2 regions of the Curtobacterium poinsettiae genome follow, and region 1 is predicted to be linked to the other one. Evidence: riboswitches for the same ligand, from Rfam matches in the RefSeq annotation. Region 1 holds a riboswitch; the other holds the start of a gene.
The links. A riboswitch is a leader RNA that binds a small molecule or an ion and turns the genes downstream of it on or off. The one in region 1 is predicted to bind thiamine pyrophosphate.

Region 1 (4,799 bases):
GGCCGAGTCTCGGCTTGACGGACAGTTCTCGCCTTCCGTAGCCCGAGAACTGTCCGAGGACGCGTGACTCGCGGCCGCCGCAGGGCGCTACGTCCGCAGGACCACGTCGGCCAGGGCGGCCGGGTCCTCGGCGGCGATGAAGGCCTGCTCCTGCGCGGCCCAGCGGTCCCACTCGCGTGCGAAGACCTCGCCGTCGCGTCCGATCGCCCGGTCCCAGCGCACGGCGTCGTCGGCCTCGAGCCACACACGCAGCGACGCCAGCGGTGCCGACACCCGCGACAACGCCCCGCAGCCCTCCACCACGATCGGCAGGTCGGGGTCCACCGACGTCCACTCCGCGGGTCCGTCGGCGTCCCAGTCCCATCGTCGGTAGCCGCTCGGCGCTCCGAGCACGTCGGTCACCAGGGCGTCCGAAGCCGCTCGCAGGCCGTCCCAGCCCGGGTAGAGGTCGTCCAGGTGCACGAGCTGCGCTCCGAGCTGTTCCGCGACCTGCGCGCCGAGGGTCGTCTTGCCCGTGCCGGACCGGCCATCGATGAGCACGATGGCACGGTGGCCCGTGGCGGCGGCGACACCGGCGGCAGCAGCAGCGAGGCCCGGGGCGAGGTCCCCCGCGGTCGTGCCGGTCCCCGCGGTCGTGCCGGTCGTGCCGGTCCCGCCGGTCGTGCCGGTCCCGCCGGTCGTGCCGGCCCCGCCCGTCGTGCCGGCTCTGCCCGTCGTGCCCGTGGCACGTTCCGCGTCAGGCACGCCAGGTCCCCGTGCTCACCGCGACGGCGATCGACACCACGCCGATGCCGACCAGCACCGCCACCGTCGCCCACTCCGGCCCGGCGAACCGCGCGACCCGCGCCCAGGTCCGCCGTCCGGGAGCGCCGAACCCGCGTGACTCCATCGCCACCGCCAGGGTCGTCGCCCGGCGCAGCGCGAGCACGAGCAGCGCGAACGCCATGGTCGCTCCGCGGCGCAGCCTCCCGGAGTCCGCCAGTCCCCGGGCACGCCGGGCCATCGCGAGCTGTCGCCAGTCGTCGACGAGCAGCGTCATCATCCGGACGGCGGCGAGGGCCCCGAGCACGAAACGCGCGGGCAGCCGCAGCACCTGCGCGAGCCCGTCCGCCAGGTCGGTCGGGTCGACCCGCACGAAGAGCGCGATGGCTGGCACCCCCACCGCGAGGACCCGGAGCGCAGTCGCCAGCGCGAGCGTCAGCGATCCGTCGGTGACGTGCGCGAACCCGAGGTCGAACCACTCCCGACCCGAGGGTCTGCCGTACAGCGCGATGCTCACCGCCGTCAGCGGCACCGCGACCAGCACCGGTGCGAGTCGGAAGAGCAGTGTCCGGACCGGCAGGCGCAGGAGCGGCAGGAGCGCGAGTTCGAGCGCCAGGGCGACGGCGGCCGAGACGACGTCGAGGCTCAGCACCAGGCAGACACCGAGTGCGAGCACGCCGATCAGGGAGGCGACGGGCTGGACGCCGGGGATGCCGGTCGCGCGCGCGGCCAGCGGTCGTCGCGTGGGGTCCGACGCGTCGGTCGCGGCGGTCCGGTCCGTGTCGGCGGTCCGGTGCGTCCCGGCGGTCCGGTCTGGAGGCCCGGGGCGGTTCCCGGCTGTCGGTCCCGTCTCCGGGATGGCCCCGTCCGACGGCCCCTGGTCGCGCCCGACGGATCGCGCGCCGTCCGGCCCGAGGACGACCTCGTCGGCGTCGAGTGCCCGGACGAGGTCGCGGTCGTGGGTGACCGCCACCACCGCGGTGCCGGCATCGGCGAGTGCTCCGAGGCGCCCCACGACGGCCTGCCACGTGGCACGGTCCTGCCCGGAGGTCGGTTCGTCGAGCACGACGACCGGCGGACGGGCCGCGATGGCCGAGGCGATCGCGAGTCGTCGCTGCTCGCCGCCAGACAGGGTGAACGGGTTGGCGTCGGCCAGGTGTGCGAGCCCGAACTCGTCGAGCAGCGCGGAGGCTCGTTCGGCGGCATCGGGCGCACCGAGCACGCGGGGGCCGGCTTCGACCTCTTCGCGCACGGAACGGGCGACGAACTGGTGCTCCGGATCCTGGAACACCGTGCCGATCCGGGCCGCGAGTTCGCGGCTCGTCCAGGTGTGGGGCGTCGTGCCGATGCCGTCGGCCAGGAGGTCCGTGGCGTGGAGCTCACCGGCTGCCGGTGGGAGCAAGCCCGCGAGGGTCAGACCGAGCGTCGACTTGCCGACACCGTTCGGTCCGGTGACCGCGAGGACCTGCCCGGCTCGGAGCCCGAGGTCGATGCCGTTCCCGACCGGCTGCTTCCCCCGTGCCGTGCCGAGTCCCCGCGTCTCGAGCAGCACCGTGGTCCCCGCCCCGCGCGCCCCCTCGCCCGCGCCGAGCGCCCCTTCGCCGAGCGGGCGGAATGCCGCAGTCACCCCGCCGGGCGACCCGGGTATTTCGCCCGCTCGTCCCGCCGCACGCTGCCCCCGCGCAGAACCGCGCTCCGGCTCGGCACCGGGCACCCAGACCCCGGCCGCGGTGAGCGCCTCGCCGTGGGTCGCCAGCACCTGCGCCGGCGGACCGTCCGCGACGACGCCGCCCGCCGGTTCGAGCAGCACGAGCCGGTCGACCAGGTCGAGCCAGGTGCCGATCCGGTGCTCCACCACGAGCAGGGTTGCCCCGGTGTCGTCGAGCAGTGCCCGGACGGCGTCGTGCACCTGCGCCACACCCTCGGGGTCGAGGTTGGCGCAGGGCTCGTCGAGCACGAGCGCACCGGGCCGCATCGCGAGCACGCCGGCGAGCGCCAACCGCTGCCGCTGCCCGCCGGACAACTGCGCGGTGGAGCGGTCGAGCGGCAGGTCGAGGCCGACGACGTCGAGCGCGGACCGCACCCGGTCCCAGGTCTCTTCGCGGGGGACACCGGCGTTCTCGCAGCCGAAGGCCACGTCGTCGCCGACGCGGGACATCACGGTGTGCGCCTCGGGGTCCTGCATGACGAGGCCGACACGCCCGCGGACCGCGCGGGGGTCGGACTCGTCGACCAGGAGTGTCCCCTGCACCGACGCCGCGGTGGCGTCGGTGGCGTCGGGTTCGTCGGGCAGCACGCCGGCGACGGCTCGCAGGAGCGTCGACTTGCCGGCCCCGGACGGTCCGACGACGGCCACGCGCTCCCCCGGCTCGACGACCAGGTCGACTCCGCGGACGGCCCAGGCGTCCCGTTCCGCGTACCGCCAGCCCCAGCCACGGAACACGATGCGCGCCCCGCGGACGCCGACACCGGCACCGGCACCGGCGTCGCCACCGGCAGAGGAGGGCGTCACCGACGGAGCGGGCACGGTCACACCAGGGCGCGGGGTTCGCGACGGCTGTGCTCGCGGCCGGCGGCGAAGGACGACAGCACCCCCGTGCGGGCGAGTGCCCGCACGATCAGCCAGGAGCCCGCTCCCGCGATCACGGCACCGGAGATGACGGCACAGATCACGTAGACGACCTTGAAGGCGACGTTGAGTCCCGGGTACCAGAGGACGGTGTCGTTGATGCCGAGCGCGAGCCCGGCAGCGGCACCGGCGAGGACGACGACCGGCAGGCGGTAGACGCGGTACAGGAACAGCGCGAGGACGATCTCGGCGCCGAGGCCCTGGACCAGCCCGGCCTCGAGGGTGAGCCATCCCCACTGCGTGCCGAACAACGCCTCGACCGACGCGGCCACCATCTCGCCGTAGAGCGCGGCGCCGGGCTTCCGGACGATGATCGCGACGATCGGGCCAGCGAGCAGCCAGACCCCGCCGAACAGGGCCTTCGTGCCGGGGAGCACGAGGTCCATCACGGCGCTGATGGGTTCGTAGCCGAACTCCCAGAGCCGGAAGACGACGCCGAGTGCCACCGCGAGCACACTCGCGACGACGATGTCGACGACCCGCCAGCGCAGCGATCGCCGCGGAGCGGTGGTGACGGTTGTTGACGTGCCTGAAGGCATGCTGCTGACTCCTCCCTGCGCCGGCATGATCCGGATCAGGTTCGACGGTCGGAGCGCCGATCGCTCCCTCTCAGCCCGGCGGTCCCGGACTCCCGTGTGTGTGCCAGCAGTCTAGACGCGGTCGCGACCGCGTGAAGGACGGGAGGCCCGTGGCGGCGTCGCCACGGGCCTCCCGTTGCGTCAGGTGGTCACTTCTTGAGCGCGCGCACCAGCTTGCGCAGGACACGCCCGGCCACCCACACGAAGGGGATGCCCACGACGATCAGTGAGATCGGGTTCGGCTCGAACACCAGGTCCTTGCCCGGGCGACGGACGTAGGCGCCGACGGGGGCCGACAGGCCGCCGCCACCGCCGCCACCGTTCTCGTCGTCCCCGCCGCCACCGAAGCCGAACCAGCTGACGGACACGGGGATGAGGGTCTGGTCGCCGACCTCGACGGGTTCTCCGTAGTTCGTGGAGACCCCGAGCGGGCGGACCTGGTCTGCGATCTTCGAGACGATGTTGGCCATGCGCGCGACGCTACTCGTCCGTTCCTCAACAGGCCGCGGGGCGCCTCACGCATCCACAGCTGGGGCTTGTCTGCGGACGCGGACGAGTGCCGCCGATATGTTGGCCGCACCCACACCTGGAGGACCGTTTGCACACCTGGCCCGGAAACCCGTACCCGCTCGGGGCGACCTACGACGGGAGCGGCACGAACTTCGCGCTGTTCTCCGAGGTCGCCGAGCGCGTCGAACTCTGTCTGTTCGATTCCGACGGCAACGAAGAATGCGTCCGCCTGCTCGAGGTGGACGCCTACGTCTGGCACGCGTACCTCCCCAACATCGGCCCCGGGCAGGAGTACGGCTTCCGCGTGCACGGCCCGTACG
Region 2 (4,799 bases), 410 kb from region 1:
ACGGCTGCGGCCGCGTCCTCGTCGAGCAGCCGGTCCCCGCTCGTCGCCACCATCACCGGGTCGACGACGACCACCGGCGGCCGGTGCTCCCGCAGCCAGTCCGTCACGACCCGCACGACGTCGACGGTGCCGAGCATCCCGATCTTCACCGCGTCGACCACCACGTCGTCCGACACCGCGTCGAGCTGCTCCCGCAGGAACCCGACGTCCGGCACGTGCACCGACCGCACCCCGTGCGTGTTCTGCGCGACGAGCGCCGTCACGACGCCCATGCCGTACCCGTCATGTGCGGCGATCGCCTTGAGGTCCGCCTGCATCCCGGCCCCGCCCGTCGGGTCGGTCCCGGCGATGCTCAGCACCCGCGGGACGCTCATGCGTCCGCCCCGCGCCGCGTGAAGACTGGGAGGACCGGTACACCTTCTGCGAGCCGCCCCGCCTCCGCCCCGTGGCCGGTTCCAGGGCCCCAGGCGGCCACGTACGCCGCCGCCGCGGACCCCGGGTCGGCCGCGGCGCAGATGCCCGACACGATCGCGACGCCCGCGGCACCGGCTGCCCGGAGCGGCACGACGTCGTCGAGGGTCACCCCACCGATCGCCACGCACGGCACGTCGGTCGCGGCGGCCAGCCGGGCGAACCCGTCGTGGCCGAGGGCCGGCGGGTGGTCGGCCTTCGTCGCCGTGGGGTGCACGACCCCGACACCGAGCAGGTCGACGGTGCCGCGGGGGAGCCGCTCGACGACGGCCAGGTGCGCGAGCGTGTTCGCCGTGAGGCCCACGTGGGCGTCCGCTCCGAGCAGGGCGCGGGCGACGGCCACGGGGACGTCGGACTGGCCGAGGTGCACGCCCGCGACCCGGTGTCCGGCGTGCCGAGCGGCGAGGGCCACGTCGAGCCGGTCGTCGACGACCACGGTCGCACGGTCCCCGACGGCGTCTGCGACCGCGGCGGTGAGCGCCAACAGGTCACGCGCCGAGGCGTCCTTGTCCCGCACCTGCACGATCCGGACCCCGGCGTGCACGGCGGCGCGGACGACCCCGAGCACCCCGATGCCGTGCCGGTCGGCCAGGGCGCCGTCGGTCACCAGGTAGACGCCGAACCCGGCGGACTGCAGCCCGCTCATGCCGACACCGCCCGGGTGTCGACCGCAGGAGCCGTCTCGACCGTGATCCGGGCCTCGCGGACGACATCCTCCGGGGTCAGCGACGCCAACCGGTCGAGGAACAGCGGCTGGAAGGTCCCCGGCCCACCGGCGTCCCGTGCCGCGAGCTCCGCGGCGATCGTGTGCACGGCGGTGGCAGCGACGGCAGCGGCACCCGCGTCCTCCGGCGCGACCGACGTGAACGCGGCGACGACCGCGCCGAGCGCACACCCGCCACCGGTGATCCGCGTGAGCAGGTCGGTCCCGTTCGCCACCCGGACCACACCGATGCCCGGCGCGACCAGCAGGTCGACCGCCCCCGACACGGCCACCGCGGCCACGAGCCTCCCGTCCGAAGCAGTGACGGACGCGACCCGGGCGTCCTCCGTGCCCACGGTGCTGTCGACCCCGCGGCCACCGGCCGAGTCGCCGAGCAGGGCGAGCACCTCGGAGGCGTTGCCCCGCAGCACCGTCGGGTGCAACGCGAGCAGGTCCCGCGCCAGGGCGGTGCGCACCGGCAGCGAGCCGACCGCCACCGGGTCGAGGACCCACGGAGTGCCCGCGTCCCGGGCGGCGTGCACGGCCTCGAGCGCGGCGACCCGCGGTTCGGCGTGCGGAGTGCCGGTGTTCACCAGCAGGGCGTCCGCGACCCGGGCGAACGGCCCCGCCTCGGTCGCCACGTCGACCATCGCGGGCGAGGCCCCGAGTGCGAGCAGCACGTTCGCCGTGACGTTCTGCACGACGGTGTTCGTGATGCACTGCACCAGCGGGGCCCGGGCACGCACGGCCTCGAGCAGTTCGGCGGTTCGGTGGGCCCAGGCAGGGGAGGGCGCAGCGGTTTCCATGGACGATCCCTTCGCGAGTACGAGCTCGAGCAGGTTCGACGGGTGTGATCTCAGCCGCTGGATGCGGCACCCCGTGTCTCGAGCGACACCGTACACGACGCCCGGTGACCACTTCGAGGCCCGCTCCGGGCACCGTGTGCCAGGGTTGGACCCGTGCCAGACGCAACGCCTCCCGGGCCCCCACCCGGCCCCCGCGACCCCGGTGACGCCTGGGCGGTCGGCCCCGACGGCACCAAGGCGTGGGGACGCTTCGGCGCCGCCGGCCTGCTCGTCGACGACGGCGCCGGCCGCGTGCTCCTGCAGCACCGCGTCGAGTGGAGCCACCACGGCGGCACCTGGGGCATCCCCGGCGGCGCACGGCACCAGGGCGAAGCAGCCGTGACCGCCGCCCTCCGCGAGTCCGCCGAAGAAGCCGGCGTCCCCGACGACGCGATCGCCCTGCGCCACACGGCGCTGCTCGACCTGGGGTTCTGGACCTACACGACCGTCGTGGGGCGCGCCTCCCGACCCTTCGAACCCGTCATCGCCGACCGCGAGAGCCTCGCGCTGTCGTGGATCCCGATCGACCAGGTCGACGACCTGCCCCTGCACCCCGGGTTCGGCAGGTCGTGGCCGGCGCTCCGCGCCACGGTCGCGACCACCCCGCACGTCGTCGTCGACGCGGCGAACGTCGTCGGCAGCGTGCCCGACGGGTGGTGGAAGGACCGAGCCGGTGCCGCGTCACGGCTGCTGGCACAGGTGTCGGCGCTCGCCGCGGGCGGGGTGTCCGCGACCTTGCTCGACCTGCCGTTCGCACGGTGGTGGCCCCGGTGGACCGTGGTGCTCGAGGGCGAGGCCCGTGCCGCTGGCTCCGCGGAGCCCGCGGACCCAGACAACGGCACTGGCACTGGCACCGGCACTGGCACCGGCCTTGGCACGGCCACCAGCACCGGCGCCGCCACCGGTGCTGTCGACGTCGTCCGTGCCCCTGCCTCCGGCGACGACGCAATCGTCGAGTCCGCCCGGGCAGCGGTCCGGGCCGGTGACGGGCCGGTCGTCGTCGTGACGGCCGACCGCGAGCTCCGTGACCGCGTCGAGGCCCTCGGCGCGACCGTCCACGGGCCGTCCTGGTTGCGCGACCAGCTCTGAGGCCAGCTCGGCCGCGGGGACCGACGCGCCGTGTTCCGGATGTCGACGGAGCGCCCGTCGCTCGCTTGCCGGTACGCTGGCCCTCCGTCAACGGAGACGCAACAGCAGGAGGTTCCCCTTGGAGCGCATCACCAGGGCCGACGACCGAGTCCACCGCCCCGCAGGGCTGTGGACACCCACGGTGCACCGGCTGCTCGCCCACCTGCACGAGCAGGGGTTCGTCGCCGCGCCGGAACCGATCGCCCTCGGTGACACCCTCGAGACGGTCTCGTTCGTCCCCGGCGTCGCGGGGGAGTACCCCTGGACGGAAGACATCGCCAGCGAGGCCGCCCTCGTGACCAGCGCCCGCCTGCTCCGCCAGTTCCACGACGCCGCCGCCAGCTTCCCGCGCAGCGCCGAGGACGACCTCTGGTCCCAAGCCGACCGGGCCCCGGTCGAGACGATCGTGCACGGCGACTTCGCCCCGTACAACTGCGTCTACGACGGCATCGCCGCCGTCGGCCTGATCGACTTCGACACCGCGCACCCCGGCCCCCGCGTCTGGGACGTCGCGAGTGCCGTCTACCGGTTCGCACCGTTCACCACCGGTGCGGTCGAGGGCTCGACCACCCCCGACCTCGACGAGCGGCTCGCTCGGGCCGCGGAGTTCTGCCGCGCCTACGCCCTCGACGACCGCTCCCGCGGGGTCCTCGCCGAGACGATGATCGCGTCCCTGGTCGCCCTCGTCACGACGATCGAGCACGAAGCCGCGGCCGGCAACCCGAAGTTCGTCAGCGACCTGCAGCACGGCCACGCCGACCTGTACCGCGCCGACGTCGCCTACCTGGAGCAGCACGCAGCAGCCATCACCGCCGCCGTCGCGTGACCACCGGCACGGCCGATCCGCCGCTGGCGCGTTGGTGCAGGACCAGCGGCACGGGCCCAGACCGTACCCAGCAACCATGCGGCGGACTCCGACACTGCCTCCGGTAATGTCGCAGGGCCATGACGGACAGCCCGGCCGACGCCACCCCCTACGAAGTCCTCGGCGTCCCCGCGACGGCTGACGACGAAGCGCTCCGCCGCGCCTACCGGCGGGCGGCCCGCGAGACGCACCCCGACCTCGGCGGCGACGCCCAGCGCTTCCGCCAGGTCCAGCTCGCATGGGAGCGCATCGGCACGCCGGCGGCCCGGCGCGCGTACGACATCGGGTCCCGCGCGTACGGCGCGTCCGGTCCGTCCGGGGCGACCGCCGGCAGGGGTGACACCGGTCGCGACGCCTACGCGCCCCCGGCAGCGCGTCGCGACACACGCCCCCGGGCCCGGTCCCACGGACACCCCGGCGGTCGGTCACGCGAGGTCTTCCTGCAGGCCGAGCGCGAGTGGGTCGGTCTCGGCGACCCCATCGAGGACCCGTACGACCCCACCCTCATCCGCTCCGCGCCCCGCCACATCCGGCGGCTGCTCGCCGAGGCCCTGGCCGAAGAGGCGACCGCCCTGATCGTCTCCGACATGGGGATCGGCGTCACGGTGTGGCACGACCTCGACGCCGGGGCCGAGGGCAAGCTCGACCACGCCGTCCTGACCCCGAGCGGACTCTGGGCCGTCGAGTCCATCGACTGGGGTGCGCCGGTCCACGTCGAGCACGGCGAGATCGTCGGCGAGACGCTCGCACCGGGGGAGCGACCCGTCAAGGAACTCGTCCGCGCCGC

Region 2: another riboswitch for thiamine pyrophosphate. It lies ahead of thiM (hydroxyethylthiazole kinase); the one in region 1 lies ahead of ACL00U_RS04725 (ECF transporter S component).

The regions. Positions count from the first base shown of each region.
Region 1 is NZ_CP178434.1:1,004,802-1,009,600, reverse strand. It holds gene ACL00U_RS04740 (MFS transporter) at 1-18, shown strand, start outside; gene ACL00U_RS04735 (hypothetical protein) at 88-744, opposite strand; gene ACL00U_RS04730 (ATP-binding cassette domain-containing protein) at 737-3,274, opposite strand; gene ACL00U_RS04725 (ECF transporter S component) at 3,292-3,930, opposite strand; TPP riboswitch at 3,925-4,036, opposite strand; gene ACL00U_RS04720 (hypothetical protein) at 4,119-4,439, opposite strand; gene glgX (glycogen debranching protein GlgX) at 4,568-4,799, shown strand, end outside.
Region 2 is NZ_CP178434.1:1,412,461-1,417,259, forward strand. It holds gene thiD (bifunctional hydroxymethylpyrimidine kinase/phosphomethylpyrimidine kinase) at 1-374, opposite strand, end outside; gene thiE (thiamine phosphate synthase) at 371-1,117, opposite strand; gene thiM (hydroxyethylthiazole kinase) at 1,114-1,980, opposite strand; TPP riboswitch at 1,969-2,064, opposite strand; gene ACL00U_RS06715 (NUDIX domain-containing protein) at 2,134-3,108, shown strand; gene ACL00U_RS06720 (phosphotransferase enzyme family protein) at 3,227-3,973, shown strand; gene ACL00U_RS06725 (J domain-containing protein) at 4,093-4,799, shown strand, end outside.